3 linked regions of the Formosa agariphila KMM 3901 genome follow. The main gene of each other region encodes a partner of the protein of the gene in region 3 in a complex. Links are inferred from orthologs where the notes say so. Each region holds a gene or a part of one and is shown on either strand. Other genes may lie near its edges.

Region 1 (10,936 bases), 540 kb from region 3 along the record:
GCATTTAAAGGGAACCACTCTTTTGGCTCTATATCTTCGTAAATATTTAAATCGGCAAACGGAAATATCACTACAGGAAACTCTAAACCTTTAGATTTATGAATGGTCATAATCTGCACTGCGTCTTGCCCATCGGGAGAAACAATACTAAGCTTATCTATTTTAGCTTCAAAATATTCTAAAAAACCAAATATGTCTGAATCTTTTTTGTGAGTGTATTCTAAAACAACATCTAAATAATACTGAATATAAGCATTAGAATATGTTACCAAATTAAATTCTCGAACCATGGTTTCAAACATATCAAACAATGGTAATTGTATTAATGCTTTGGCACTTGTAAAAATTCCAAATTGTTCGAAGCTTTTAAATAATGCATCATTGTCTAACGCAATGTGTTTAGCAAAAAAATGGTGTTTATCTTCAACCTTAAATTTTTCGGCTAAGAAGTATAAGATTTCAGATTTTATTTCTGCATTTTTAGGTTGAAATAATACTGTTGCAAGATGCGTAAGAAATAGTACTTCTGGAGCTTGCTTAATCAGTAGTAATTCTGATGATATTATTGGTACACCTTGTTTGCTTAGATAATCTGCAGTAACAACAGCATTCTTGGTTTTTCTAACAAGAATACAAATATCCTTTAACTGATAGCCATTCGTAATACATTCTTGAATTGTATTATACACTTGTTCCGGATAGAGCTCGTCTCGGTCTTCATCTTTTAAATCTAAAAACGAAATATTTACATACCCTTCATTTGGATTTTTTTGATTCTGATTGGCACGCTGATATAAGTTTCCATAGGCCTCTTCACTAAAAGCCATTCCAGAAATATGATTAAAAAACGTATTATTAAAATGAATAACCTCTTTGAAACTTCTGTAATTAGTGTCTAGAGACTGTATGTTTTTAGGAGTATTAAACGGATTATGATTAGAATTTAAATCGGATAATTCTATAAACTGTTCTGCTTCTCCGCCACGCCATCTGTAAATGGCTTGTTTTGCATCGCCCACAATCATAAGCGACCCAGAATCTTTTTCGACATCTTGTGCATCTATAGCTTCCGACACTAATGGAATTAAATTATTCCATTGCATTTTAGATGTATCCTGAAATTCATCTATAAAATAGTGATTGAACTTTTCTCCTAACCGTTCGTAAATAAAAGGTGTAGGTTGCGACGCAATTTGTTGACTTATTAAGGTATTAAATTCTGAAATCAACATTTTGTTTTCGTCTTCTTTAAGCGCTATCAACTCTTGATTGATGGCATTTAATACTGAAAGTTGTGTTAGATTTTTAGAAATTGTTTTTCTGAATTTAAATAAATAAACGGCTTGCTTAATTTTTAAATAAGTCGATTCTATTTCTGGTAAAAGGCCATCTATAAGCTCTTTTTTTGAAGCTTCAAGTGTCTTTGTATACACCTTAGCGTCTTTAATATTCGCCTCTAATTGATTCTTATAAAGTCCGTGTATTTTAAATTCTGAAGCATTTACAAAATGATTATATAACGTTCCTCTTGAAAAATCTTTAACGGTTAAATCGTTATTTTCGAATGTATTTAATATGTGTTTTGCAGCTTCAGTAATACTAGCCTCTAGAGTATTTAAATCGTTGTAGAGTTGTTTTTTAAGTGTATTAAAATCTGAAAGTTCCTTATCTTTTAAGGCTTCCAGATACGGAATATCATTTTCGTAAATAAGCAGTTTTGCAATTTTATAGAGATCTAAGGCAATATTCCAACTTTTATCATCGTCTGCTTTTTCTATAGCAAACCGCACCAAGACATCGGTAATTTCTTTATCGGTACCTGCTTTTGCAATTAATTGGTCTACCGCTTTATTTAGTAAACTTTCGGAATCTAAATCGACTTCGAAATTTAAAGGTAATTTTAAATCGTGAGCAAACGTTCTTATAATTCTATGCGTAAAACCATCGATTGTAGAAATCTCGAAAGCCGCATAATTATGAATAATTGTATGCAGCAACATTTTAGATTTACTATGTAAAGCTTCTGGTTGCATTTGCAACTCTTCGCATAACATATAAAACATATCATTTCCGTCTACTAGCACATTTTCATTAGAAAATTCTTTAAGCGTGTTAATAATACGCTCTTTCATTTCGAAAACAGCCTTATTTGTAAATGTTATAGCTAAAATATTTTTAAACTGAAAATGACTTTTAGATTTAAATAAGATTGTTAAGTATGCTTTTACAAGCGTGAATGTCTTTCCACTACCCGCAGAAGCATCGTAAATAGAAAAAGTCGCTTTACTCTCCATGTCTATTAAATAATTTTTGTAGACAAGATAAAAACTATCAATGGTTTGATAACAATTAATTATTTTTAATTGACACGTATTATCCTTAAATTTGAGGAAGAAATTTTTATTAATCTTAAAAAACACAATATTATGGCTTTCGAATTACCGAAATTACAATATGCTTACGATGCATTAGAACCAAACATCGATGCTCGTACAATGGAAATACATCATACTAAACATCACCAAGGATATACTACCAAATTAAACGGCGCTATTGAGGGTACTGAATTAGAAGGAAAATCTATTGAAGACATTCTTACTAGTTTAGACATGAGCAATGGAGCAGTTAGAAATAACGGTGGTGGATTTTATAACCACTCTTTATTTTGGGAAATAATGAACCCTGAAGGTAAAGGTCGTTTATCTGGAGATTTAAAAGCAGCTATTGAAGAGGCTTTCGAATCTGTTGATGCTTTTAAAGAAGCTTTTAGTAATGCTGCTGCAACACAGTTTGGTTCTGGTTGGGCTTGGTTATGTGTACATAAAGGAGGTAAAGTTTCTGTATGTTCTACACCAAACCAAGACAATCCATTAATGCCAGGTGTTAATTGTGACGGAACTCCTATTTTAGGATTAGATGTTTGGGAACACGCTTACTACTTAAACTACCAAAATAGAAGACCAGATTATATTAATGCATTTTTTGATGTAATTAACTGGAATGAAGTAGAACGTCGTTATGCTGAAGCAAAATAAAACGTTTTAAATTTTATATTGAAATCGGGCTATATTAATTTATAGTCCGATTTTTTTTAGAAACCATTTTAAAATGAAAAAGGTGAACTGTTAAGTTCACCTTTTTGCCCCAAATCTACCATGAACTTAACCTACTTATGTTATGGTGATACAAATATATACTGCGCTACTACTTCACTAAAAGAAAACTAGTTTAAATACCTAAAAATTAGTCTAACGGGAAAAAAGGGTGTTAAATGGCACCTTTTTTTGAACATCCTTGAATTATAAAACCATTTATTTACATAAATATCATTATAATACTAAAGTGATTGAAGCAACTAATTAGATATAAGATTAATGTTTACAAGAAGAGTTTTGATGTAAACTATGATGTTAATTTTTACCTATTGAAAGACACTTTTTGTGTTAAGGATAGAAACGGCATCCTTTTATTTTTTTAAAAATAAAAGATATAGTGGATAGCCTGACTTTTGCTTTTTTGCAAAAGTAACACCATAAAAAAACTCCGAAATAAATTCCGGAGTTGCTTTGTTTTAATCTTCTTTTGGAGGTTTTTCCATTACGAAATCTTCCATAAATTTTGTGGTATAGTTCCCAGCAATATAATCTGGGTGATCCATTAACTGTCTATGGAACGGAATTGTTGTCTTTATACCTTCTATTACGAATTCGTCTAAAGCACGTTTCATTTTACTGATGGCTTCTTCACGAGTTTGCGCTGTTGTAATTAACTTTGCAATCATAGAATCGTAATTTGGTGGAATACTATATCCTGCATAAACATGCGTATCTAGACGCACACCATGACCACCTGGCGCATGTAATGTTGTAATTAAACCTGGCGACGGACGGAATCCGTTGTAAGGATCTTCAGCATTAATACGACATTCGATAGAATGTAAGTTAGGGGTGTAGTTTTTACCAGTAATAGGCACTCCAGCAGCAACAATAATTTGCTCTCTTACTAAGTCGAAGTCTATAACTTGCTCTGTAATTGGGTGCTCTACTTGAATACGCGTATTCATTTCCATAAAGTAGAATTTACGGTGTTTGTCTACCAAAAATTCGATAGTTCCTACACCTTCATACTTTATATATTCTGCTGCCTGAACAGCTGCTTTACCCATTTCGTCTCGTAATTTCTTAGTCATAAACGGCGAAGGCACCTCTTCTGTTAGTTTTTGGTGACGACGCTGAATAGAACAATCACGTTCTGATAAATGACAAGCTCTTCCGGTAGAATCTCCTACGATTTGAATCTCGATATGGCGAGGTTCTTCTATAAGTTTCTCCATATACATACCATCATTTCCGAAGGCAGCTTTAGCTTCTTGACGTGCAGAATCCCACCCGTCTTTTAAGTCTTCTTCTTTCCAAATGGCACGCATTCCTTTACCACCACCACCTGCTGTTGCTTTAAGCATTACAGGATATCCGGTTTCTAGAGCTATTTTTTGACAAGTTTCAAAGTCTTCTATAATACCATCACTTCCTGGCACACATGGTACACCGGCAGCTTTCATGGTTTCTTTTGCAGTAGCTTTATCACCCATTTTAGAAATCATCTCGGCAGACGCCCCAATGAATTTAATATCGTGTTCCTCGCATATTTTAGAAAATTTAGCATTTTCTGAAAGAAACCCGTATCCTGGGTGAATAGCATCTGCATTTGTAATTTCTGCAGCTGCAATTATATTAGACATTTTTAAATAGGATTCACTACTTGGTGCTGGGCCAATACACACGGCCTCGTCTGCAAATTTTACATGCAAACTTTCTGCATCGGCTGTAGAATACACTGCAACCGTTTTAATTCCCATTTCTTTACAGGTTCTAATAACACGTAGTGCTATTTCTCCTCTATTGGCTATTAGTATTTTTTTAAACATAACATGTACAATTTAAAAATCTCAAATTCCAAATTCCAAGTCTATTGGGATTTGTTTTGGAATTTTAAAATTTGTTATGATGGATCTACCAAAAATAACGGTTGATCAAATTCTACTGGTGACGCATCGTCTACAAGAACTTTAACAATTTTACCAGATACCTCTGATTCAATTTCGTTAAAAAGTTTCATTGCTTCAATAATACAAAGTACATCGCCTTCGTTTATAGTTTGTCCAACTTCTACAAACAGTGGTTTGTCTGGAGAGGGTTTTCTATATAACGTTCCAATGATTGGAGATTTAATAGTAATGTATTTTGAATCTGGGTCTGCGACAGCTGGCGCTGCTGCAGCTTCAGGAGCGGCTGTTGCTACAGGTTGTGCAACAGGAGCCTGAGCCACGGGTGCGCCTACAGGTATTTGTTGTACATAAGTAGTAGTTTCACCTTTATCGTCACCACCTGTTTTAATGGTAATCTTTACATCGTCTGTTTCTAATTTAACCTCGCTTGCTCCAGATTTGGCAACGAATTTGATTAAATTTTGAATGTCTTTTAAATCCATAATAAATTAGATTTTAAATAAGTTATTACTAGTCAATTAAGAGTTGTATGCCCAAGTTAAATAAATAGATCCCCATGTAAAACCACCTCCAAAAGCTGCAAAAACTAATTTATCGCCTTTTTTAAGTTGTTTTTCATAATCGTTAAGCAATAATGGTAATGTAGCAGAAGTGGTGTTACCATACTTTTCTATATTAGTCATTACTTTTTTCGAATCTAAATCTATTCTATTAGCTGTAGCATCAATAATACGCTTATTTGCTTGGTGTGCTACTAGCCAAGAAATTTCGTCTTTAGTCAAATTATTTCGTTCTAATATTTTTACGGCAACATCTGCCATATTAGATACTGCATTCTTAAATACTGTTTTTCCATCTTGAAACACAAAGTGCTTTCCTTCTGCTACTGCTTCTGGAGTAATAGGAAAAGATGATCCGCCATATGTAGCTTGTAGAAAATCTCTACCACTACCATCGCTTCTTAAATACTCGTCGTGTAACCCGAAACCTTCTTCATTAGGTTCGAATAACACTGCACCGGCACCATCACCAAAAATAATACATGTTGCACGGTCTTTATAATTAATCATTGAAGAATTTTTATCTGCTCCAATAAGTAATATTTTTTTATAACGTCCAGATTCAATGTAACTAGACGCTGTTGACATTCCAAATAGAAAGCTTGAACATGCTGCTTCTAAATCGTAAGCAAATGCATTTACGGCTCCAATTGCTGTTGCAGTAAAAGATGCTGTTGCAGCGGCTTTCATGTCTGGTGTCGCTGTCGCTACAATTACTAAATCGATTTCCTTTGGATCTACTCCAGATTTGTCTATTAGGTCTTGAGCTGCATTTATTGCTAGAAAAGAAGTTCCTTTTCCAACTTCCTTTAAAATACGACGTTCTTTAATACCTGTTCTTGAGGTAATCCATTCATCATTTGTTTCAACCATAGACTCTAACATCTTATTAGTTAAAACGTGCTCTGGCACATATGCTCCTACAGCCGTAATAGCCGCTGTTATTTTACTCATAACGTATAAATTATTGAACCAAAACTTAGATAATTAGACCTGAAACATCAATTTTACGGCCAAATTACTTAATTTTTAGTTTAATTAGATGCAAATTAAGTTGTTTTTGACTTATAGAAAACTATATGACAAAAAAAACGCTCACAAATGGAGCGTTTTTTTATATGCGTGCATAATACTTATGCTAGATTTTCCTCTACCTCTGAGTTGTCAATTAATACTTGACCTCTGTAGTATAATTTACCTTCATGCCAGTGAGCTCTGTGATATAAGTGAGCTTCTCCTGTTGTAGGACAAGTAGCAATTTGTGGCGCAGTTGCTTTATAATGTGTTCTTCTTTTATCTCTTCTTGTTTTCGAGATTTTTCTTTTAGGATGTGCCATTTTCTATTTATTTATTATCCGTTAATAGTTGCTTTAATGTATTCCAACGAGGGTCTGACTCCTCCTGGTCTTTTTTTTCTTCCTTTATTTTAGGACTTAATTCTTCTAACTTATCGAGTATCTCTGACTTTAACGTTCCATCTTCAATTCCTGGATGAACACGTTTTGTTGGAATTGCCAATACTATTAGTTCGTAAATATACTGTTGTATATTTAACTCGTATTCCCCATGAGGAATAACTAGTAAGTCAATTTCTTCGTCATTATACTCGTCACCAAAATTCACTACCAAATCAAATTCATTTTGAATAGGTTGATCGTAAGGTTCATTTGTGACATCACAATAGACATTTACAATTCCCGAAATTTCAAAATGCAATTCTAATAAGGTGGTCTTTTTTTCGAAAAGCACATTTACTTGAATGTTAGCATCATTAAAATCTTCATACCCAAAATGTGTAAAGAACTCTTGTCCAATTTGATATTCGAATTGATGTTTTCCTAATTTTAATCCAACGAATTGAATTGTAAATTCTTTCAACAGCTTCATTTCTATATCTAATTTGAGCCTGCAAATATATGAATTTTTATTTTACACAAGCTTACTTATAAACATTTTTTTGTTTATATCTTTTTTATTTAATATTTTACACTCTTTTTACTAGTTTATCGTATTCCAAACGGTGCTTATAAATCTGAATTCCAGAATATAAGGCTTCTTTAAATGAAGACTCATTTGCAATACCTTTTCCTGCTATTTCAAAAGCTGTACCATGATCAGGTGATGTTCTTACCTTATTTAAACCCGCAGTGTAATTTACACCTTCACCAAATGATAAGGTTTTAAACGGAATTAATCCTTGATCGTGATATGATGCAATTATAGCATCGAAATTCTTATAATTATTAGATCCAAAAAAGCTATCTGCTGCATATGGCCCAAATACCAGCTTCCCACTTTCTTTAATTTTATTTAAAGTTGGACGTAAAACAACATCATCTTCAGTACCAATAACCCCATTATCTCCTGTATGCGGATTAATACCTAAAACAGCAATTTTTGGTTTAGAAATTTGAAAATCTTGTTGTAACGATTTGTAAACAGTATTAATTTTCTTCTCGATTAATTCAGGAGTAATATGGTTTGCAATTTCACTAACTGGAACATGATCAGTTAAAAGTCCGACTTTTAAAGTGTCAGTAATCATAAACATTAAACTTTCTCCTTCCAATTCTTGTGCTAAATAATCTGTATGTCCAGGGAATTTAAATTTTTCTGACTGAATATTATGTTTATTAATAGGTGCTGTTACTAACAAATCTACTCCTCCTGTTTTTAAAGCTTCGGTAGCCAACTCTAAAGATTTAATAGCATATTCACCAATTTTAAAATCTTCCTTTCCAAAGTTAATAGACACATTTTCCTTCCAACAATTTAAAACATTAACCTTACCAATAACCAATTGATTTATCTGATTTATTCCGTTAAAGTTTATATCCATTTTAAAGTGATTCTTATAAAATGACATCACTTTAACTGAAGCGAAAATCACTGGTGTACAAAACTCTAGAATTCTTGGGTCTTCGAAAGTTTTTAAAACAATCTCTCCTCCAATACCATTCAAGTCTCCAATTGAAATTCCAACTATAATATTTTCTTCTTTCTTCATTAAACTTGATAACTATTTTGTTCGTAATTTTACAACTACAAATTTAACCAAATAAATGAATTAATATGTTTACAGGAATAATAGAAAATTTAGGTCGTGTTGCAAATCTAGAATCAGATCAAGATAATCTACATGTAACCATAGAAAGTGCTTTAGCTTCAGAATTAAAAATTGATCAAAGTATAGCTCATAACGGTGTTTGTTTAACAGTTGTAGAAATTAAAGACAACACTTATACGGTTACTGCAATTCAAGAAACATTAAACAAAACAAATTTAAGTACACTTAAAACAAACGACCTAGTAAACTTAGAACGCGCCATGTTATTAGGAGACCGGTTAGACGGACATATTGTACAAGGGCACGTAGACCAAACGGCAGAGTGTATTGATATTAAAGAAACTTCTGGAAGCTGGTTATTTACTTTTGAATATGATAAAAGCCTCAAAAATATCACTATTGAAAAAGGGTCTATTACAGTAAATGGAACTAGTTTAACGGTTGTAGATTCTAAACGCAATCAGTTTAGTGTAGCGATTATCCCATATACTTTTGAGCACACAAATTTTAAATACTTTAAAATAGGAGATACTGTAAATTTAGAATTCGATGTATTAGGAAAGTACGTAAAGCGTTTATTAGAATTCGATATTAAGTAAGAAAGATTACTTAATAGATTTTTTTACCCCATAATATGCACCAGCTGCCATAAGAATAACTAAACCACCATCTATAGGAAGTCCTGGAGGATTTGGAGCTCCTGGTAACGGAGGACCGTCTGGAGCATCAATATTAGTTTGAGCAATAGACACGGCACCTATTAATAAGAAAGTAAATATAAAAAGTTTTATTTTATTTGGCATCACTTCTATTTAATGGCTAAGTAACTTAACCAAAATAATTTATAAAAAATTAAAATCTAATATAGGTTTTAATCTCAATTTTTATACGGCTGTAAATTTAATATAAAAAAAATTACCTAAACAACTAATCTTACTACTATTTTACTAGATATGTTTGATTTTATTAAAGAATGAGTCGTTTGCCTCTTTTTTAAAATTAATTTAATTAAACACCTGCGTTACAATATTTTCAGCGAAGACTTATTTTATAATAATATTAAAACGTTAAAGATGTAGGCTATTTTTATACTTTTACAATAAGACTCACGCTTTACAGTTTCAATTTTACAAATTTAAATACACTATGAAACAACGCATCACATTAAAGCAAATTGCTAACACTTTTAATGTATCCATAGCTACCGTATCTAAAGCTTTAAAAGATAGTCATGAAATTAGTAATGCTACTAAATTAAAAATTCAAGAATACGCATACACACACAACTACAGACCTAATAGTATTGCTTTGAGTCTATTAAATAAAAAGACCAAAACTATAGGTGTTATCATGCCTTCCATATTAAATCCTTTTTTCGTAAAAACATTTAGTGGTATAGAACAAGTGGCTAACGACAAAGGTTATAATGTGATTGCAATAGTTTCTCATAGTAAATTAGAAAAAGAAATAGCTTCTATACATATGCTAGAAAATGGGTTAGTAGACGGCTTACTCATTTCACTAAGCGAAGAAACCGAAGCTAAGCAACAGTTTAATCATCTAAAATCCTTTATTGACAATGCTGGCCCAATTGTTATGTTTGATCGAGTTTCAGATTCAATCAACACAGATAAAGTTATTGTAGACGATTTTAATTGTGCCTACAAAGCCACCGAACACTTAATAAAAACAGGCTGTAAACATATTGCTGTGGTCTCTACATTAGATAATGTAGGAATTATTAAGTTACGTATAAATGGTTACCTAAAGGCTTTAGAAGACTATAAACTTCCTGTAAATAAAAAAATAATTAATCTTATAAAACCAAGGTATGATTTTGAAACAGAAATTAAAACCATGTTAGATTACCAAGATGTAGATGCTATTATAGGACTTGAAGAGTTTTCGGCTGTAGAATCGATGGTAATAGCACAAGACCGTGGTTATAACATTCCAGATGATATTTCTATAATAAGTTTTACAAGCAGCGATTTTTTTAAATATACCAAACCTTCAATTACCTGTATAAATCAGCATAGTGTGTTTATGGGAAAAACTGCTGCTGAAATTTTAATTTCGAAAATAGAACAACCTTTAGGTACTGAAGATGTTTTTGAAACCAAAACAATTAAAACGACTTTAGTAGAACGAAAAAGCACAAAATCATTAGCTAATAGCTACTAATTTTGTGCTTTTTTAAATTGTTTATAAAAAAGGGATTTATACTACTTTTTAGTCCATAAATCATTCATTTCTTCTAATGTTTTACCTTTTGTTTCAGGAATAAATTTCCACACAAAG
Region 2 (11,037 bases), 480 kb from region 3 along the record:
GTATTTAGAAGATATTAATAATAATGGTGATGTTTATGATGATGACACCGATGGAGATGGTATTTATGATGTTTTAGATTTAGATGATGATGGTGACGGTGTATTTACTATTTGGGAAGATTTAGACGAAGATGGTGATCCTACTAATGATATTGGTGCAAATGGAATACCTAATTATTTAGACCCAACTGAAACAGCTTCGACTCAAGACGAAGACTAAATTCAAATTCTTTTGGATACAAAAAAATCCGCTTTAAGCATCGTCTTAAAGCGGATTTTTTTATGAATGATATGTTGTGTTTATAATTTAAAAGATACACTTAAAATAAGTTGGTCTGACCTCGCATCTACTGTAGCTACATCTAAGCCGTTGTTAGTAATGAAACGCATTTCGTAATCATTAAAACCGCGCTCGTACCTTAAATCAATTCCAATGCGTCTAATGTTTACAGCAAACCCAAAGTTTAATCCCATAGTAATATCTTCACTTCGGTCTTCCGCTTTTACGTCGTCTAGTTTAGAATCTATTATTAATTGAAATGCAGGTCCTGCAAAAACACTTAACGGACCAATAAGTCTAAAACCAACCAATACAGGTGCATCTACCTTTTGTACTAAAAAGTCTTTATGGTTATAACTACTATTCGTTTGCGTATACATCGCCTCGGTTTTTAAGTAAATTTTTGAACCAAATTTACCAAAAACACCCAGATGGAAACCAACGTTTCTGTCTGGGTGCTTTATTTGTTCTCCTATAGACGAAATATAATTTCCGTTAGAACTATAATTTAATCCGCCTTTAATTCCGAAACCAGAACCGGCTTGTGCAGAAGTTAGTTGAATTGCTCCAACAACTACACTAAGTATTAATATTAATTTTTTCATAGCAAGCGTTTTTTTTTAAACGCGAAACTACTAAAATTATTTCCTTTTTATTACGGTTTCGCAAGCCTTAACAATAGCTTCTGCATTTAAACCGTACTTATCCATTAGTTGTGCAGGTGTTCCAGATTCTCCAAACGTATCGTTAGTTCCTATAAATTCTTGAGGTGTAGGTTTGTTAGTTGCTAACACACGTGCAACACTTTCTCCTAAACCGCCCATTATATTGTGTTCTTCTGCAGTAACAATACATCCTGTTTTAGAAACAGAATCTATAATAGCTTTAGCATCTAAAGGCTTAATAGTATGTATGTCTATCACTTCGGCAGTGATCCCTTTTTCGTATAATGCTTTTGATGCTTCTAAAGCTTCCCAAACTAAATGTCCAGTGGCTACAATAGTAACATCTGCACCTTCTGTTAATTGAAGTGCTTTCCCAATTTCAAATTTCTGATCTGCAGGTGTGAAAATTGGCACAGACGGACGACCGAAACGTAAGTAAACAGGTCCTTTATGTTCTGCAATAGCAATAGTTGCCGCTTTAGTCTGGTTGTAATCGCAAGGATTAATAACCGTCATACCAGGTAACATTTTCATTAACCCAATATCTTCAAGAATTTGGTGTGTTGCACCATCTTCACCTAAAGTTAAACCTGCGTGAGAAGCACAAATTTTTACATTCTTATCTGAATACGCAATAGACTGACGAATTTGATCGTAAACACGACCTGTAGAAAAGTTAGCAAATGTTCCTGTAAATGGAATTTTACCACCAATAGTTAAACCTGCAGCAATTCCCATCATGTTTGCTTCAGCAATACCAATTTGAAAAAAACGTTCAGGATTTTCTTTAATAAATTCGTCCATTTTTAATGAACCAATTAAATCAGCACATAAAGCTACAACATTAGGGTTTGTTCTTCCAAGTTCGGCTAACCCTGCTCCAAATCCGCTTCTTGTATCTTTTTTCTCTGTATATGTGTATGTTTTCATTGTCTTTGTAAATTGTGAAGATTAATAGTCGCCTAAAGTTGCTGGGTTTTGAGCTAATGCGTTTTCTAATTGCTCGTCGCTAGGTGCTTTACCATGCCAAGCGTGTGTGTACATCATAAAGTCTACACCATTACCCATTACTGTTTTTAATAAAACACAAACAGGTTTTTCTTTTCCTGTTAATGCTTTAGCTTCAGCCATACCTTTTAATATCGCGTCTATATCGTTCCCTTCTTCAATAGTTATAACGTCCCAACCAAAAGCCACAAATTTAGCCTCTATGCTTCCCATTGGTAAAACCGTATCTGTAGCCCCATCAATTTGCTGTCCGTTTAAATCGATTGTACAAATTATATTGTCTACTTTCTTTGCTGAAGCATACATAATCGCTTCCCAGTTCTGACCTTCTTGTAATTCACCATCTCCATGTAAAGTGTAAACTAAAGAGTCATCTCCGTTTAATTTTTTTGCTTGAGCTGCACCAAGTGCAACAGACATACCTTGACCTAAAGAACCAGATGCAATACGTACACCAGGTAAACCTTCGTGAGTAGTTGGGTGTCCTTGTAACCTAGAATCAATTAATCTAAACGTGTTTAATTCTTCAACTGGAAAATATCCAGCATGTGCAAGTACACTGTAAAATACAGGTGAAATATGTCCGTTAGATAAGAAGAATAAATCTTCGTTAATACCGTCCATGTCGAAACCGTCTTTACGGTCCATGATTTCATTGTATAGGGCAACTAAAAATTCTGCGCATCCTAAAGAACCTCCTGGATGACCAGAATTTACTTTGTGTACCATGCGTAGAATATCTCTACGAACCTGAGTCGTTAAATCTTGTAATTCTTTTGTGTTAGCCATGTTTTATAACTTGATTTTTAAAGGCTCAAAAATAACCCTTTATGTCTGTTTAACAAATTAATGTTTTAGTAATTTACGTAAAGGTTTACGTTGATGTCTTTTTATATTTTTTTTAATACCAATATATCACAATGAGTTAATTATCTTTGCGCCCTGAAGAATTTTTGTACATGATATTCGATTTAAAAGCTAAAGACACACAAAGTAATGCCAGAGCTGGAGTAATTACTACAGACCATGGTAAAATAGAAACGCCAATTTTTATGCCCGTAGGGACTGTAGGTTCTGTAAAAGGGGTGCACCAGCGTGAACTTAAAAATGATATAAATCCCGATATTATTCTTGGGAATACCTATCATTTATACTTGCGCCCGAAAACCAAAATCCTTGAAAAAGCAGGTGGTTTGCATAAATTTATAAATTGGGATCGTAACATTTTAACCGATTCTGGAGGATACCAAGTGTATTCGTTATCTTCTAATAGAAAGATTAAAGAGGAAGGTGTGAAGTTTAAATCGCATATCGATGGCAGTTACCATGTGTTTACGCCAGAAAATGTAATGGAAATTCAGCGTAGTATTGGTGCCGATATTATTATGGCATTCGACGAATGTACGCCTTACCCTTGCGATTATAACTATGCAAGACGCTCAATGCATATGACGCACCGTTGGTTAGAACGTTGTTTAACGCATTTAGACAAAACACCGTTTACATACGATTATGCACAAACATTCTTCCCAATTGTACAAGGAAGTACATATAAAGATTTACGTAAGCAATCTGCAGAATATATTGCTGGAGTAGGAGCAGAAGGAAACGCTATTGGTGGATTATCGGTAGGAGAACCTGCAGAAGAAATGTATGCCATGACAGAAGTGGTAACAGATATTTTACCATGGGATAAGCCTAGATATTTAATGGGCGTAGGTACACCTATTAATATATTAGAAAATATTGCATTGGGTGTAGATATGTTCGATTGTGTTATGCCAACGCGTAATGCAAGAAACGGAATGTTGTTTACAGCTTACGGTTCTATCAACATAAAAAATAAAAAATGGGAAGACGATTTTTCTCCAATTGATGACATGGGCATCACTTTTGTAGATACAGAATACTCTAAAGCCTATTTAAAACATTTATTTTCGGTAAATGAATTATTAGGAAAGCAAATCGCAACCATTCACAATTTAGGATTCTATATGTGGTTGGTTCGTGAAGCGAGAAAACATATCTTAGCCGGAGACTTTAGAGTTTGGAAAGATATGATGGTTAAACAAATGGATAATAGGCTATAGGCTTGAAGATATTAGACTGGTACATATTAAAGCGGTATTTGCTCACATTTTTAATGATGTTGTTGCTCTTTATTCCTATAGGGATTACCGTGAATTTAGCAGAAAAAATTGGTAAAATTTTAGAAAGAGAAGTGCCTTTTGGAGAGGTGGCTTTGTTTTATTTAGACTTTACCATCTATTTTGCGCACCTACTTTTTCCGTTGTTTTTATTCCTGTCGGTTATATTTTTCACCTCCAAATTAGCGAATAATACAGAAGTTATTGCCTTTTTAAGTTCTGGTGTTTCCTTTTCAAGGTTTTTAAGACCTTACATGATTGGAGCAACTATTGTTGCATTATTGGCTTTGGTTTTAGGAATGTATCTAGCGCCAAAAGCAAGTAAAGGGTTTAACGATTTCGATTATAAGTACTTTAAAAACAATAGAAAAGCTGTAGAAACGGGTAGTGTATACAGACAAATTAACGATAACGATTTTATTTATGTAAGTAGTTTTGATGCTAAGAATAAATTAGGACAAAACTTCTCTTTAGAACATATTGTCGATAATAGAATGGTCTATAAAATGAGTGCTAGAAACATTCGTTGGATTGAAAAAGACTCTGTGTACCGCATGGTCGATTACGTAAAAAGAACAGTAGGTGTAGATGGCGATATTCTAGAATCAGAACGAAGAAAAGATACTGTTTTTAGTTTCGACTTAGTTGATTTAACTCCTCTAGAATATATTGCGGAGACCTTAACATATCGTGACTTAAACGAATTTATTGATAAAGAAAAAAAACGAGGGTCTTCAAGTATAGGACGTTACGAATTGGTAAAATATAGAAAATGGAGTTTACCTGTTTCTGTCTATATATTAACTATTATTGCCGTTGCTGTTTCGTCTCAAAAACGACGAGGAGGAATGGGAGTAAATTTAGCTTTCGGGATTAGTATTGCCATGGTTTTTGTCTTTTTCGACAAAATATTTGGTGTCATGGCCGAACAGTCAGATTTCTCACCAATTGTTGCCGTTTGGTTTCCTAATATTATTTTTGGGGTGCTAGCCGCCTACCTATTATATAATGCGAGACGCTAAATTACTTAATTACCTGCATGTACATCTATTGGTATTTATAGCAGGATTTACCGCCATTTTAGGAGAGTTAATAACCATAGATGCCATTCCTTTAGTTTGGTTTCGTATGCTTATGGCTACAGTTTTAATGTATGCATATATTCGTTTTAAAGGTATTGCTATTAAAATACCACCAAAAGCCATTGCTAGATTATCGTTCGCCGGAATTATAATTGCTTTGCATTGGATCACTTTTTTTGGAGCAATAAAAGCATCAAATATTTCAATTACGCTATCTATGGTATCTTCTGGAGCTTTTTTTGCTTCCATTTTAGAGCCAATTATTCATAAACGAAAAATTATTGCCTACGAAATGATCTTCGGTTTAGTCGTGGTTTTGGGCGTTTTTTTAATCACTCAAAGCGAACTTCAGTACATAGAAGGTATAATTTTAGGTATTGTTTCAGCATTTTTATCGGCTTTATTCGCTGTACTAAATGGAAAGTTTGTTAAAGAATATAGACCTTCTGTGATTTCAATTTATGAATTCATTAGCGGTGTCTTATTTATCACTTTATTTATTGCCCTTTTTGGTACGGGATTCAATCAAGAATTTTTTAATGTAAGCACTTCAGACCTGTGGTATCTATTTATTTTAGCCTCAGTTTGTACTGCTTATGCTTTTATTGCATCGGTAAAAGTTATGGAGCATATTAGTCCGTATACAGTGATGCTAACTTATAATTTAGAGCCTATTTATGGGATTATTTTAGCTCTAATTTTGTTCCCAGAAAAAGAAAAAATGTCTACTAATTTTTATTACGGTGCAGCAATTATTTTGGGAGCAGTATTGCTAAATGGTATCTTGAAAAATTGGAAAGCTTTAAAAAGAAAACAGTCTTAATGATATTTGAACGCTAAAGTTTTTATATTTGTAAGCTAACGAAAATAGAAATCCTTAATTGGTATGGAGTATTTAGAATTTGAACTTCCTATAAAAGAGCTTGAAGAGCAATTAGATAAATGCCAAATTATAGGCAAGGAAAGTGACGTTGATGTAACAGAAACTTGTAAGCAAATCGAGAAGAAGCTTATTGAGACTAAGACAGATATATATAAAAACCTGAGCCCATGGCAACGCGTTATGTTATCGCGTCATCCCAACAGACCTTATACATTAGATTATATTAAAGCCCTGTGCGGAGATACGTTTTTAGAGCTTCACGGCGATAGAAATGTAAAAGACGATAAGGCCATGATTGGTGGTTTAGGTAAAATTGGAGACCAAAGCTTTATGTTTATTGGTCAACAAAAAGGGTTTAATACCAAAACAAGACAATTACGAAACTTTGGAATGTCTAATCCAGAAGGCTATCGTAAAGCGTTACGCTTAATGAAATCTGCCGAGAAATTTGGAATTCCTGTAGTTACTTTAATAGACACCCCTGGTGCATACCCTGGTTTAGAAGCAGAAGAACGCGGACAAGGAGAAGCTATTGCAAGAAACATCTTGGAAATGACACGTCTAAAAGTGCCAATTATTACTGTAATTATTGGTGAAGGTGCTTCTGGAGGAGCGCTAGGTATTGGTGTAGGAGACCGCGTATTAATGCTAGAAAACACATGGTATTCGGTAATATCACCAGAATCATGTTCGTCTATTTTATGGCGTAGTTGGGAATACAAGGAACAAGCTGCCGAGGCTTTAAAATTAACTGCTACCGACATGAAAAAACAGAAGTTGGTAGACGAAATTGTTAAAGAACCTTTAGGTGGGGCACACACAGATCGCCAACAAACCTTTATAATTGTTAAAGATGCAATTTTAAAATCTTTTAAAGAGCTTAAAAACTTATCACCAAAAGATTTAGTTAAAAAACGAATGACAAAATATGAAAATATGGGTGTCTACAAAGACTAATCCTTTGATACCCTTATGTTATAAAACCTGAAGTTGAAAAACTTCAGGTTTTTTATGGTTATTAACAATTTTTATAAGTTGTTAACAGTTAGAATGTTGAAGAAAGGTTAACATCAAGACTTAAAAATCATATTATAATAGCACCATTTTAGTTACTTTCGCAGTTATGAAACAACCCAATCAATTACAAGGCTACAAAGTCGATAAAAGTACTTTAATCAATTTAGAACGTGGTAAAATTCCGCCACAAGCTACTGATTTAGAAGAGGTTGTGTTGGGTGCGATGATGATTGATAAAAAAGGTGTGGATGAAGTTATCGACATCTTAAGCTCCGATGCATTCTACAAAGATTCGCATAGACACATATTTGACGCTATATTTCAGTTGTTTGAAAATAGTGAACCGATTGACTTATTAACCGTTTCTACACAATTAAAGAAGAATGGCAAGCTAGATGCAGCAGGTGGCGATTTTTACCTGATTTCATTAACTCAAAAAGTGTCGTCTTCGGCACATATCGAGTTTCATGCACGTATTATTCTTCAGAAATTTATTCAGCGTAGTTTAATCAAGATTTCTTCAGAAATTATTGAAGAAGCTTACGATGAAACCAAAGATGTTTTCGATTTATTAGATGCGGCCGAAACCAAATTATACGAAGTTACCCAAGGGAACATTAAAAAATCGAGTGAAACTGCTCAAGATTTGGTAATTCAAGCCAAGAAAAAAATTGAAGAAATATCTAATAAAGAAGGATTAAGTGGTATTCCTACCGGATTCGATAAACTGGATAAATTAACTTCGGGATGGCAACCTTCCGATTTAATTATTGTGGCTGCTCGTCCAGGGATGGGAAAAACAGCATTAACCTTATCCATGGCGCGTAACATTGCCGTAGACCAAAATATACCAGTGGCCTTTTTCTCTTTAGAGATGGCATCTGTACAGTTAATTATGCGTTTAATTTCGTCTGAAACGGGATTATCTTCAGAGAAATTAAGAACAGGAAAATTAGAAAAACACGAGTGGGAACAGTTAAATGTAAAAGTAAAAGGACTTGAAAAAGCCCCGCTTTTTATAGATGATACGCCTTCACTTTCTATATTCGATTTACGTGCAAAAGCCAGACGTTTATCGTCGCAACACGGTATTAAATTAATCATGATTGACTACTTGCAGTTAATGACAGGTGGACCAAGCCATGGTGGAAACCGTGAACAAGAGATCTCGATGATTTCTCGAAACTTAAAGGCTTTAGCAAAAGAATTAATGGTGCCTGTAATTGCACTGTCTCAGTTATCGCGTGCGGTTGAAACACGTGGAGGTTCTAAACGGCCGTTACTTTCTGACCTTCGTGAATCTGGTGCGATTGAGCAAGATGCCGATATTGTATCGTTTATTTATCGTCCGGAATACTATAAAATTGAAGAATGGGATGATGACGAGCGTTCTCCAACCGAAGGACAAGCCGAATTTATTATTGCGAAACATAGGAATGGTGGTTTAGAAAATATCCGTCTGAAGTTCTTAGGACACTTAGGGAAGTTCGACAACTTAGACGATTTCGATTCGCCATACGAATTCCATAGTAAAATGAATACCAATCCAAATGAAGACTCAGGGTTTGCATCAGGAAATAGTTTCCCAACACCAACTGATGCCTTTGGTAGTGCGATGAATGAAGACGATGATAACGACGTACCGTTCTAATCTCAAAAAATAAATATGTTAACATAAACCACGAAATCTCTGCAAAAGGTGTTTCGTGGTTTTTGTTTTTGATTATGTTCTATTTAACTAGTTGTTAGTAATCTCAATTTTATATAAATGTGAAATGGATTAAGATTAATAGCAATAGAGAAATCAGGTTAAGATTAATAAAACATTAATACCAATCTTTTTATAAAGTGTTTTAAACCACATCAAAAATTAAGTATCTTTCAAATTCAATTTTCAGTCTGTAAATATTTTGAAACACATCCTATTTGTTTTCTTATTTCTATGCCTTTCAGCAAAAGCTTTTGCATCTTATGTTCTCATTCCTATGGATTCTGAGGGACAAAAAAACCATTTAAAAGCATATGGAATTACCTTTTGGACGCTCGATAAACAATTAAAAGTAAAGTGGTTGTTAAATTATCGTGGTGGTTCATTCTTGTTGCCAGATACAGATGCTATTCAAAAAGAATGTCAGATTCGTGGTGTGTCTTTCGAGGTGATATCAAATGAAAAAGCTGAAAGCATTCTAGAGTTAGTGGAAAGTCCGAGTCAGAATATGGAGTCCGTCGTGTTAGAAAAAGCACCTAAAATAGCAGTGTACACACCTAAAGGTAAATTACCTTGGGATGATGCGGTAACTATGGTGTTAACATACGCAGAGATTCCTTATACAACCGTATACGACGAAGATGTTTTAAACGATAATTTATTACTTTACGATTGGCTGCATTTGCATCATGAGGATTTTACAGGACAGTTTGGAAAATTTTATAATAGTTTTAAAACTACTGCCTGGTATATAGAAGATAAAAAAGAAGCCGAAGCTTTAGCGGCACGTTTAGGGTATAATAAAGTCTCTGAAGAGAAGTTAGCAGTTGCTCTAAAGATTAGAGATTATGTTGTTGGTGGTGGTTTTATGTTTGCCATGTGTAGTGCCACCGATTCTTTCGATATTGCTCTATCTGCCGAAGGTGTAGATATATGTGAAGCCATGTTTGATGGCGATGCTAGTGATCCCGATTATCAGAAACAGATAGATTATTCCAAAACCTTTGCGTTTACAGATTTTACCCTAGAGCGTAATCCTAAAGTATATGAGTTTTCATCAATAGATATGACGCCTAAACGGCGTATTTTTAAAGAAGCAGATTATTTTTCATTAATGGATTTCTCGGCAAAATGGGATCCTGTTCCAACCATGTTATGCCAGAACCATACGGCTTTGGTAAAAGGATTTATGGGGCAAACCACTTCGTTTACGCGAGATGAAATTAAATCGAATGTTTTGGTGTTAGGAGAAAATAAAAGTAATGGTGAAGCAAAATATATTCATGGTATAAAAGGAAAAGGTTTTTTTACATTTTATGGCGGGCATGATCCAGAAGACTATACGCATAAAGTAGGAGACCCTAAAACCGAATTAGAGCTACATCCCACGTCGCCGGGTTACAGGTTAATCCTTAATAATGTGTTATTTCCGGCTGCTAAGAAGAAGAAACAGAAAACGTAATTTGTTGTCGTTTAAGCTTTTTTTGATGTTTAATGTGTTTATATAGGGCTGACTAAAAGTAGGAAGAAGTAAACCGTATAAAAGCTCTTCATTTTAAATCTCGTGAATTTTTCAATATAAATTTCAATGATGAAAACGTATCAAAAAGAAATCACTTTAAAACCTTACAAACGCGGTTTTCATATTATTACCGACACTATTGTTACCGAATTCCCAGAGTTAAAACATATAAATGTGGGCATGCTTCAGGTGTTTATAAAACATACATCGGCGAGTTTAACTATTAATGAAAATGCAGACCCATCGGTACGTACCGATTTTGAAAGTCATATTAATGTGATGGTTCCCGAAAATCAACCGTATTATATTCATACCTATGAAGGTGCAGACGATATGCCAGCACATATTAAGTCCTCATTAATGGGTGCAAGTGTACAAGTTCCAATTACTAATGGTCGCCTAAATTTAGGAACTTGGCAAGGAATCTATTTATGCGAGCATCGAGATTATGGAGGTTCAAGACGTATTGTATTGACTGCTTTTGGGACTTAATCTGCTATAGAATAGATGCCGAATATCTATGCTTGAATCTTATTTTTTAGCGGCAATAAGTTGCTCTAGAATAGTTTCAACACCAAGTTCGTCATTGCTTTTTGTGGCAAAACGCGCTGCTTTTTTTACATTTGGGTGAGCATTTGCCATGGCATAACTAAAATACGAACGATTAAGCATTTCTAAATCGTTGTTATAATCTCCAAAAACCATGGTTTCATTTTCAGAAATCC
Region 3 (10,991 bases):
CGACTTTGATGAAGATCCAAACGGCATACTAGATAGAGAAGTAAAATCGACATATATCCATCTACCTCTTTTATTAAAATTTTCAGCAAAACGTATAAACAACTTTAAGCCTTTTATTGTTGGAGGTCTATCTATGTCTTTAAACTTAAATAGTAACGAAGACAATTTAGAAGACAACCATTCGGGGCAATTCAGAATGACAAAACACACCTATTATTACGAAATAGGTGCTGGTATAGATTTCTATTTACCATACTTTAAATTCACACCATCTATTCGAGGAGTATTCGCTATGAACGATGAGTTAGTTCGTGACTATGATCCTGATAGTCCCTGGACTGGCAATATATCTAGTATGAAAACGCAAGGTATTTTTGTAAACTTTACATTTCAATAGACCGGCGTTTAAACTCACTTAACAAAATAGATGTTGCAGTAGCTACGTTTAAACTTTCCGTTTCTTTTAGCTCACCGAATCGTGGAATAGCAATTTTTTCAGTAATTAATGCTTCAATAGTTTTAGACACTCCATTTGCTTCATTGCCCATTACTAGTACCCCCGTTTCCGAAAGATTTTTGTGTGTATAAACATTTTCTCCTTCCATAAATGCGCCATAAATAGGAACATCTATTTCCTTTAAAAACGATTCTAGATCTAGATAGTTAATATTTACTCGCGTAATAGACCCCATTGTAGCCTGAACAACTTTTGGGTTAAAACAATCTACCGTGCCTTTATTACATATTAAATTATGTATACCAAACCAATCGCATAATCGAATAATTGTACCTAAATTTCCGGGATCACGAACATCGTCTAATGCTACGCAAAGTTGAGAAAGGTCTATAGGTTTTGATTTCGGAATTTCGAAAACAGCAAGCGCTTGATTTGGTGTCGTTAAAAAGCTAACCCGTTTTAAATCGGTTTCAGAAATAAGCGTTTCTTTAGTCGATTCCAGATTAAAAGGTTCGGTAGCGTATACATGTTGTAGTTTTAAGTCGGATTGCAACAATTCTTTAATTGTCTTAATCCCCTCAGCCACAAACAAATTGGACTCTACTCTATGCTTTTTAAGTTTTAATTTATTAATTAATTTTATTTGATTTTTTGATAACATTCAAATAATGTATTTTTGATTTTGTAAGCAACTTTTTTACGTGCTCTTAAATTAGATTGCAAACATAAAACAAGTCTTTTAAACGTTTTTAATTTCTAAAATATACTTGAAACAAAGGTTCTCAAAAATAGTATTATTTATTTTAATAACAGGTTTAATTACGGCATGTAATTCTATTAAAAACGTTAGCGAAGGAGAGCGTCTGTTAGTAAAAAACACGATTTACGTAGATAGCGTTCGTAATACTTCAGAACAAATAGATAATTTATTATATCAGGAGCCAAACAAGACCATGTTAGGTCTTCCTATACGATTATACATTTATAATTTAGCACGTCCAAACATCGATTCTATAATCGATACGCATTTAAACAAAACAGCAAAACATCGCGAACGTTTAGAACGTTTTTTATCTAAAAAACAGTTATCCCAATATATTAATTCTAGAAAAAGTCTAAATGCTTGGCTTAAAACAACTGGTGAAGCACCTTCTATAATTAACGAACCTCGCGCTATAAAATCTGTTAAGCGTTTAGAAGATTATTATATCAATAATGGTTGGTTTGATGTCAGCGCAAGCTACGACACCATACTAAAACCAAAACAAAAGGTTGAAATTGCATATCATGTAAACCGAGGAACACCATATAAAATCGACAGTATTTCTACCAAGATAATGTCTCCCGTTGTCGACTCGATTTACAATCAGAACAAAAGACGTTCTTTTATAAAAAAAGGAGAACGCTATACTACAGATAATTTTAAATCGGAGCGAGATAGAATCACTTCAAACCTAAGAAATAATGGTATTTATCAGTTTAGTCAAGACTATGTTATTTTTCAAGTTGACACTGTTGAGACTAATAAAAAAATGAATGTTGAAGTTCAAATTAAAAACTATAGCAGTAGTCGTAATGCCGATTCTATACAAAATGGCCCTTTTAAAGTTTATAAAATTAAAGATGTAAATATTTACACCGATAATTCTCATGAAAGCAGAGAGTACTCCATTAAGGATACTATAAAATATAACGGTTACAACTTATATAGCGTTCAAGACAAAATTGCTTATAAACCAAAAGCACTTACCGATGCCATTTTTATTAGCCCTGGAAATATATTTAGAGATATAGATCGTACACGTACCTATAAACACTTGAGTGAATTAAAGACATTTAGGTATCCAGATATTAATTATATAGAGAATCCAGATACCACACTTACGGCAAATATTTTTTTAACGCCACTTAAGAAATTTAATTTAGACTATAGCTTAGAAGTTTCGCAGAGTAACATTCAAATTATAGGTTTTACAGTATCGTCAAGTTTATTAGCTAGAAATATTTTTAAAGGTGCTGAGACTTTAGAATTATCAGGATTTGCTACTATTGGCGCATCAGATGATGCTGCGGATGATAAAGATAAATTTTTCGATATTAATGAATTAGGAGCTGATTTAAAACTCACAATACCAAGAATATTTTTCCCTATAAATACCGACAGTTTAATCCCTAAAACAATGTCGCCTACCACCCGAATAGGACTATCTATAGCAAGTCAGACCAATGTAGGACTAGACAAACGTTCATTTACAGGTTCTTTAAATTACAATTGGAGACCCAAACGAGGAATAACTCAAGCACTAGATTTATTTAACGCGCAATACGTTAGAAACCTTAATCCGGACAACTATTTTAATGTGTATAGCACATCTTATGATACTCTTGATGATATAGCCCATGACATAGATTATATTCCTAGCGATGAAGATTTATCTATTCCAGATGGTACTAATGAATTTATAGACGAAGTTTTAAGCGATAATCCGCCAAATGGCATTTCTGATGACGATATACAAACGGTTAACAATATCGATGAACGTATGATTCGTTTAACAGAAAATAACCTAATTGTATCTAGTGCATATTCCTTTATTAAGGACAGTCGTAGAAACCCATCCGATGAAGATTTTTTCATTTTCAGATTTAAGTTAGAATCTGCTGGTAACCTACTCGCTCTAGGGTCTAAACTTTCTAATAGCCAAAAAAACGAAGACAATCAATACGAATTATTTAATGTAGCCTATTCACAATTTATAAAGACGGAGTTCGATTACACAAAACACTGGGATTTAGGACACCAAAACATATTTGCTATTCGCGCTTTTTTCGGAATCGCAATACCTTATGGAAATTCAAACAATATCCCGTTTGCAAAAAGTTTCTTTGCCGGTGGTGCTAACGACAATCGTGCTTGGACCGCTTACGATTTAGGACCAGGAAGCTCACAAAGTAATGACGATTTTAACGAAGCTAACCTTAAATTAGCACTAAATATGGAACATCGTTTTAATGTTTTCGAAGATTTATACGGGGCCCTTTTTGTAGATGTTGGTAACATTTGGAACGTTTTCGATAATGTAGATGATGAATTTGCAACTTTCGATAATTTTAGCTCACTTAAAGACACGGCTATAGGAACAGGATTTGGGCTACGTTACGATTTTAGTTTTTTAGTTTTTAGATTTGATATCGGATTTAAAACCTACGACCCTTCTTATTCTGAAGGCGAAAGATGGTTTAAAGATTATAATTTTGGAAATGCCGTTTATAATGTCGGAATTAACTATCCGTTCTAAATACATTTTAAATTAAAAAAATACATCGTTTGCGCAGATTTTGGGTTAGTTAAGCCCCTAAAAACTTAAAAAAAACACTTAAAAGTATTACATTTGGTAATAATCAACATTCACAATAAATAAAAAATAACTATGGGACACAATATTAAACCTGGAGTTGCTACCGGGAAAGAAGTACAAGAAATTTTTAAACTTGCTAAAGAAAAGGGATTCGCTCTTCCAGCTGTAAATGTAATTGGATCTGATACTATTAATGGTGTTCTAGAAACTGCAGCAGCTCTAAACGCTCCTGTAATTATTCAATTTTCTAACGGAGGTGCCGTTTTTAATGCTGGTAAAGGATTAAGTAACGAAAACCAAAAAGCAGCAGTAGCAGGTGCTGTGGCAGGTGCAAAACACGTTCATGAATTATCTGTAGCCTATGGCGTACCAGTTATATTACACACAGACCATTGTGCTAAAAAATTATTACCTTGGATAGACGGTATGTTAGATGCTAGTGAAAAACATTTTGCTGAAACAGGAAAACCATTATTCAGTTCTCACATGATTGATCTTTCTGAAGAGTCTTTAGAAGAAAACATGGAGATTTGTAAATCTTACCTAGAGCGTATGAGCAAAATGGGTATGACTTTAGAAATTGAATTAGGTATTACTGGTGGAGAAGAAGATGGTGTAGATAATACAGATGTAGACGATTCTAAATTATACACTCAACCAGAAGAAGTAGCTTACGCTTACGAAGAGTTAAGTAAAATAAGTGATCAATTTACAATTGCAGCAGCATTTGGAAATGTACACGGGGTTTACAAGCCAGGTAACGTAAAACTGACTCCAAAAATTTTAAAAAATTCTCAAGAATATATCTCTAAGAAATATGGTGTAGGACATAATCATATCGATTTCGTTTTCCATGGTGGATCAGGTTCAACTGTAGAAGAAATTAGAGAAGGAATTAGCTACGGTGTAATTAAAATGAATATCGATACAGACATGCAATATGCATTTATGACAGGTATTCGTGATTATATGAAACAAAACGAAGCCTATTTACAAGCACAAATAGGAAATCCAGATGGTGCAGATTCTCCAAATAAAAAATATTACGACCCTAGAGTTTGGCTAAGAAAAGGTGAAGAAACCTTTGTAGCACGCTTAAAAAAGGCATTTGAAGATTTAAATAATGTAAACACATTATAAAAAAATCGTGGCGTTTTGCTGTTATTAAAAACAAAATTTTAATTTTGGCAAGAATATAGTTTAGTAAAAAACGGAGATGCTTAATTATTATTACTCTCTAAATTTCTGCTATATTTACATAACATTCAGTCTAACAGACATAAAGAAACTTATTTTTTTATGTCTGTTAGGAAAACGCTAAACGAAAAAATTTTGAAGTACATTTAGTGCCTCAGAATAAAAAATAGAAATCAATATGTCTTGGTTTAAAAGAAAAACAAAAGGTATTACTACCACCACCAACGAGAAGAAGGACACCCCTAAAGGCCTTTGGTATAAATCTCCAACTGGAAAAATAGTAGATACCGATGAATTAGAAGAAAATTTTTACGTGAGTCCTGAAGATGGATATCACGTTAGAATAGGAAGTAAAGAATACTTCGAAATATTATTCGACGACAATACGTTTAAAGAATTAGATGCTGATCTTACTTCTAAAGATCCACTAAAATTTGAAGACACTAAAAAGTATCCAGACCGTTTAAAAGCTGCTCAAGATAAAACCAGACTTAAAGATGCTGTAAGAACAGCAGTTGGTAAGTCTAAAGGGAAAGACATCGTTATAGCCTGTATGGACTTTAGCTTTATCGGAGGTTCAATGGGAAGTGTTGTTGGAGAAAAAATTGCACGTGCTGCAAACTATTCTATAAAAAACAATATTCCACTCATGATTATCTCTAAATCTGGAGGAGCTCGTATGATGGAAGCTGCACTATCTTTAATGCAATTAGCTAAAACTTCGGTTAAACTAGCACAATTAGCAGATGCAGGAATTCCTTACATTTCACTTTGTACAGACCCAACTACAGGAGGCACAACAGCCTCTTTTGCAATGTTAGGCGATATTAACATTAGTGAACCAGGAGCTTTAATAGGTTTTGCAGGCCCTAGAATTGTAAGAGACACGACAGGAAAAGAACTTCCTGAAGGTTTCCAAACGGCAGAATTCTTATTAGAACATGGCTTCCTAGACTTCATTACACACCGTAAAGATTTAAAAAACAGAGTTAACCTATATCTCGATTTAATTACAAATCAACCTGTAAGGGCTTAAATACAAAAAGAGACGTAATCGTCTCTTTTTTTTATCCTCTTTATAAAAGATTGTCAATATAATATTTAAATGATATAATATTACTATATTTGCCGCTTGGAAGAAAAGCTTCCATGTACATAAAAATCATTTAAATAAATATTGGAATGTATTTAACAAAAGAGTCTAAAGAAGAGCTTTTCGCAAAGCACGGTAAAGGAAAAAACGATACTGGTACTGCAGAAGGACAAATTGCGTTATTCACGCACAGAATTAATCACTTAACAGAACACTTAAAAAAGAATCGTAAAGATTATAATACTGAGCGTTCATTAGTAAAATTAGTAGGTAAGCGTAGATCATTACTTGACTACTTAACTAAGAAAGATGTCTTAAGATATCGTGCTATTGTTAAAGAATTAGGATTAAGAAAATAATAAAAGAGAGGCTTTATGCCTCTTTTTTTTAGTTATTACCCCTCGTAAGAGATATATAAAAAGCTATTACTTAGTTTTTCATTGGTCACCACACAACAACTACAACACAACGACCATTGTTTAATTAGAATAAAAAAATTTATGATTCCAAAAGTTTTTAAAGAGGTTATAGACCTTGGTGATGGGAGAGAAATTTCCATCGAAACCGGAAAATTAGCGAAACAAGCTCATGGATCGGTTGTAGTAACATCTGGAAAATGTATGTTATTATGTACATTAGTTTCAAATTACAAACAAAGTGATGTAGACTTTTTACCATTAACGGTAGACTACAGAGAAAAATTTGCAGCAGCAGGTCGTTATCCTGGTGGTTTCTTTAAAAGAGAAGCAAGACCAAGCGACGGTGAAGTATTAACTATGCGTCTTGTAGACCGTGTTTTACGTCCATTATTCCCAAAAGATTACCACGCAGAAACTCAAGTTATGATTCAGTTAATGTCTCATGACCCTGAAGTTATGCCAGATGCAATGGCTGGATTAGCCGCATCTGCAGCTATACAATTATCTGATGTACCATTCGAAACACCAATCTCTGAAGCTAGAGTTGGTCGTATTAATGGTGAATTCATCATCAACCCAACAAGAGCACAATTAGAAGAATCTGACATCGATATGATGATTGGAGCATCTGCTGATTCTGTAATGATGGTTGAAGGTGAAATGTTAGAAATTTCTGAAGAAGAAATGGCTGAAGCAATTAAATTTGCTCACGAAGCTATTAAAGTACAATGTGCTGCTCAAGTAAAATTAGCAGAAGCTTTTGGTAAGAAAGAAACACGTGAGTACGAAGGAGAAAGAGAAGACGAAGCTGTAGAGCAAAAAGTTAAAGAATTAACTTACGATAAAGTGTATGCCGTTGCTAAAAAAGCATCTGCAAAACATGAAAGAAGTGCTGCTTTCGAAGAAATTAAAGCTGAAGTAAAAGCATCTTTTACTGAAGAAGAATTAGAAGACTTTGGTGACTTAGTATCTAAATATTTCTATAAAGCTGAAAAAGCTGCAATTAGAGATTTAACTCTAAATGAAGGTTTACGTCTAGATGGTCGTAAGACTGACGAAATTAGACCAATTTGGTGTGAAGTAGACTATTTACCTTCTACACACGGTTCTTCAATATTTACACGTGGGGAAACTCAAGCATTAGCAACAGTTACTTTAGGTACATCTAGAGAGGCTAACCAAGTAGATATGCCATCTTTTGAAGGTGAAGAGCGTTTCTATTTACATTACAACTTCCCTCCTTTTTCTACTGGTGAAGCGCGTCCGTTAAGAGGAACGTCTCGTCGTGAAGTTGGACACGGAAACTTAGCACAACGTGCTTTAAAAAATATGGTCCCTGCAGACTGTCCTTACACAGTACGTGTAGTGTCAGAAATTCTTGAATCTAACGGTTCGTCTTCTATGGCAACTGTTTGTGCAGGAACAATGGCGTTAATGGATGCTGGTGTGCAATTAAAGAAACCTGTTTCTGGTATTGCTATGGGATTAATTACAGATGTAGAATCTGGAAAATACGCTGTATTATCTGACATTTTAGGAGACGAAGATCACTTAGGTGACATGGACTTTAAAGTAACAGGAACTGCAGATGGTATTACTGCTTGCCAAATGGATATTAAAGTAAAAGGATTATCTTACGAAATTCTTGTAAATGCTTTAAAACAAGCTCGTGATGGTCGTTTACATATCTTAGGATTAATTACAGATACGATTTCTGAACCTAATACAGATGTAAAAGAACATTCTCCTAAAATGATTACTAGAAGAATTCCTAACGAATTTATTGGTGCATTAATTGGACCAGGAGGAAAAGTAATTCAAGAAATGCAAAAAGAAACAGGAACAACTATCGTAATAAACGAAGACCCTGTAACTGAAGAAGGTATTGTTGAAATTTTAGGTGTAGGTAATGAAGGAATTGCAGCTGTACAAGCTAAAATCGATTCTATATTATTTAAACCTCAAGTTGGTAGCGTTTACGAAGTAAAAGTTATTAAGATGTTAGATTTTGGAGCTGTTGTAGAATATATGGAAGCGCCAGGAAACGAAGTCTTATTACACGTAAGTGAGTTAGCTTGGGAACGTACTGAAAATGTTTCTGACGTTGTTAATATGGGAGATGTATTCGATGTTAAATATTTCGGAACAGACCCTAAAACACGTAAAGAAAAAGTATCTCGAAAAGCTATTTTGCCAAAACCAGAAGGTTATGTAGCAAGACCACCACGCGATCGTGATGATAGAAAACCTAGAGATAATAGAAATCGCGACAACAAACGTGATGATAGAAAACCTAGAGAAAAAAGAGATTAAGTAATCTTTTAACTATATTTAAAAGCCAATTTTGTATTTTCAAAATTGGCTTTTTTTTATTCACAAAAACTTAAAAACCTGAATATTTGATTTTTACATCAAAAAGAGTTATATTATTAGCTATGATATATAATGACAAACTAAAATACTCAGATTTTTTAAATCAATCGATTACATATTTACAACAACACGGATTTGAAAACATTAAAGCAGATATAGAAGGCTATGAAACGCCAAAATCTTATCTCAAAAAAGGGAGTGAATTAAATGTTACACCAGACATCGTTGCAGAAAAGGAAGGCCGAAAACATATTTTCGATATTGGTTTAAAATCTTCAAAACCTAATTTATTAAAATCAAAGTGGTTATTTCTAAACACCTTAAGTAATTTAAAATCATATCGTTTTAAATTAATTACAACACGTGGTCACTTTAAATTTACAAATGATATGTTGGAAGACATTAATCTAAATCTTAAAAAGACAATTAAAATTTAAAAAATATCAAATCTTTTGTAACATTTTTAATCAAGCTTACGTATAACTACATACAAAGGAGTATTCACTTAATTTACAGGAGAACTTTACAATGAGACAACTTAAAATTACGAAGCAGGTTACAAACAGAGAAACAGCTTCGCTAGATAAATATCTTCAAGAAATTGGAAAAGTTGACTTAATTACCGCAGACGAAGAAGTAGAATTAGCGCAACGTATTAAGGCTGGTGATCAAATCGCTTTAGAAAAATTAACAAAAGCTAATTTACGTTTTGTGGTTTCGGTAGCAAAGCAATATCAAAATCAAGGTTTAACTTTACCCGACTTAATTAACGAGGGTAACTTAGGACTTATTAAAGCAGCACAACGTTTTGATGAAACACGTGGTTTTAAATTCATTTCGTATGCCGTATGGTGGATTCGTCAATCTATATTACAAGCATTAGCAGAGCAATCTAGAATTGTACGTTTACCATTAAATAAAATTGGTTCTATAAACAAAATCAATAAGACTTTTGCATTTTTAGAACAAGCTCATGAACGTCCGCCAAGTCCAGAAGAAATAGCCAAAGAATTAGACATGACGATTAACGATGTTAAGGAGTCTATGAAAAATTCTGGTCGCCACGTTAGTATGGATGCTCCACTTGTAGAGGGAGAAGATTCTAACTTATACGACGTATTAAATAGTGGAGAATCTCCAAATCCAGATCGTGAGTTATTACACGAATCGTTACGTACAGAAATTGAGCGTGCACTAGAAACATTAACACCTCGAGAAGCAGACGTTATTCGTTTATATTTCGGTCTAGGAAATCAACATCCAATGACTTTAGAAGAAATAGGAGAAACATTCGATTTAACTCGTGAACGTGTTAGACAAATAAAAGAAAAAGCTATTCGTAGGTTGAAACATACCTCACGTAGCAAAATATTAAAAACATATTTAGGATAAACCTAAAGACAATAACAAACAGTTTAAGCACTATTAGTGCGAAAGTTAACTGTTCGTTTTTTGATTGATGAAAGAACCTTCGGCTGATTACCGAGGGTTCATTTTTTTATATTACATTTGCCGAAAATTATAATTAAATGAGTTCTAAATTAATAGCACCATCTATTTTGGCTGCCGATTTTGGTAACCTGCAGCGAGATGTTGAAATGGTTAATAATAGCGAAGCCGATTGGTTCCATATCGATATCATGGATGGCGTTTTTGTTCCTAACATATCTTATGGGATGCCTGTTTTGGAAGCAATTACTAAACATGCTACTAAAACTATAGATGTACATTTAATGATTGTAGACCCTGACAGATACATTAAGACGTTCGCAGAAATTGGAAGTGATATACTTACCGTGCATTATGAAGCATGTACTCATTTACATAGAACACTTCAAGCTATAAAAGCCGAAGGTATGAAAGCGGGAGTTGCATTAAACCCACACACTAATGTTAACGTACTTGAAGATATTATTAATGATATCGATGTGGTTTTAATTATGAGTGTTAACCCTGGTTTTGGTGGTCAGAGTTTTATAGAAAACACCTATAATAAAGTCAAGAAATTAAAAGAATTAATTAACAAAAAAGGTGCATCTACTCGTATTGAAATTGACGGAGGCGTTACAGATAAGAATGCAAAAGCATTAATT

Evidence for each region.
Region 1: the proteins of accD (region 3) and accB are in contact, whole or in part, in a solved structure (PDB 8UXZ), measured with the Escherichia coli proteins. The link is inferred for Formosa agariphila KMM 3901 from one-to-one orthologs.
Region 2: the proteins of accD (region 3) and BN863_RS04555 are in contact, whole or in part, in a solved structure (PDB 8UXZ), measured with the Escherichia coli proteins. The link is inferred for Formosa agariphila KMM 3901 from one-to-one orthologs.

The regions. Positions count from the first base shown.
Region 1 is NZ_HG315671.1:26,052-36,987, reverse strand. Bases 3,747-6,529 are described here. They hold accB (acetyl-CoA carboxylase biotin carboxyl carrier protein), read right to left. Parts: upstream 5,491-6,529; coding sequence 5,002-5,490; downstream 3,747-5,001. Other genes in these bases: BN863_RS00135 (beta-ketoacyl-ACP synthase III), read right to left, coding at 5,527-6,522; accC (acetyl-CoA carboxylase biotin carboxylase subunit), read right to left, coding at 3,747-4,927. Outside these bases: BN863_RS00155 (UvrD-helicase domain-containing protein), read right to left, coding at 1-2,294; BN863_RS00150 (superoxide dismutase), read left to right, coding at 2,427-3,035; more of accC, read right to left, coding at 3,572-3,746; rpmF (50S ribosomal protein L32), read right to left, coding at 6,702-6,905; BN863_RS00125 (YceD family protein), read right to left, coding at 6,913-7,455; 4-hydroxythreonine-4-phosphate dehydrogenase PdxA, read right to left, coding at 7,553-8,575; BN863_RS00115 (riboflavin synthase), read left to right, coding at 8,641-9,234; BN863_RS00110 (PID-CTERM protein-sorting domain-containing protein), read right to left, coding at 9,241-9,438; BN863_RS00105 (LacI family DNA-binding transcriptional regulator), read left to right, coding at 9,782-10,819; D-xylose transporter XylE, read right to left, coding at 10,861-10,936. UniProt on the Escherichia coli protein: This protein is a component of the acetyl coenzyme A carboxylase complex; first, biotin carboxylase catalyzes the carboxylation of the carrier protein and then the transcarboxylase transfers the carboxyl group to form malonyl-CoA.
Region 2 is NZ_HG315671.1:1,042,109-1,053,145, forward strand. The notes cover bases 5,162-8,045. They hold BN863_RS04555 (acetyl-CoA carboxylase carboxyltransferase subunit alpha), read left to right. Parts: upstream 5,162-6,068; coding sequence 6,069-7,022; downstream 7,023-8,045. Other genes in these bases: BN863_RS04550 (DMT family transporter), read left to right, coding at 5,162-6,005; dnaB (replicative DNA helicase), read left to right, coding at 7,189-8,045. In the rest of the region: BN863_RS04520 (FKBP-type peptidyl-prolyl cis-trans isomerase), read left to right, coding at 1-220; BN863_RS04525 (outer membrane beta-barrel protein), read right to left, coding at 301-885; BN863_RS04530 (transketolase family protein), read right to left, coding at 922-1,875; BN863_RS04535 (transketolase), read right to left, coding at 1,897-2,742; tRNA guanosine(34) transglycosylase Tgt, read left to right, coding at 2,913-4,043; BN863_RS04545 (LptF/LptG family permease), read left to right, coding at 4,100-5,122; more of BN863_RS04550, read left to right, coding at 5,109-5,161; more of dnaB, read left to right, coding at 8,046-8,733; BN863_RS04565 (hypothetical protein), read left to right, coding at 9,068-10,252; BN863_RS04570 (secondary thiamine-phosphate synthase enzyme YjbQ), read left to right, coding at 10,382-10,804; BN863_RS04575 (HAD family hydrolase), read right to left, coding at 10,844-11,037. UniProt on the Escherichia coli protein: Component of the acetyl coenzyme A carboxylase (ACC) complex. First, biotin carboxylase catalyzes the carboxylation of biotin on its carrier protein (BCCP) and then the CO(2) group is transferred by the carboxyltransferase to acetyl-CoA to form malonyl-CoA.
Region 3 is NZ_HG315671.1:568,380-579,370, reverse strand. The notes cover bases 4,283-7,120. They hold accD (acetyl-CoA carboxylase, carboxyltransferase subunit beta), read left to right. Parts: upstream 4,283-5,191; coding sequence 5,192-6,049; downstream 6,050-7,120. Other genes in these bases: BN863_RS02415 (polyribonucleotide nucleotidyltransferase), read left to right, coding at 6,607-7,120; rpsO (30S ribosomal protein S15), read left to right, coding at 6,196-6,465; fbaA (class II fructose-bisphosphate aldolase), read left to right, coding at 4,283-4,956. Also shown: porT (type IX secretion/gliding motility protein PorT/SprT), read left to right, coding at 1-397; BN863_RS02440 (RNA methyltransferase), read right to left, coding at 384-1,118; translocation and assembly module lipoprotein TamL, read left to right, coding at 1,225-3,756; more of fbaA, read left to right, coding at 3,889-4,282; more of BN863_RS02415, read left to right, coding at 7,121-8,838; BN863_RS02410 (hypothetical protein), read left to right, coding at 8,961-9,335; BN863_RS02405 (sigma-70 family RNA polymerase sigma factor), read left to right, coding at 9,427-10,290; rpe (ribulose-phosphate 3-epimerase), read left to right, coding at 10,428-10,991.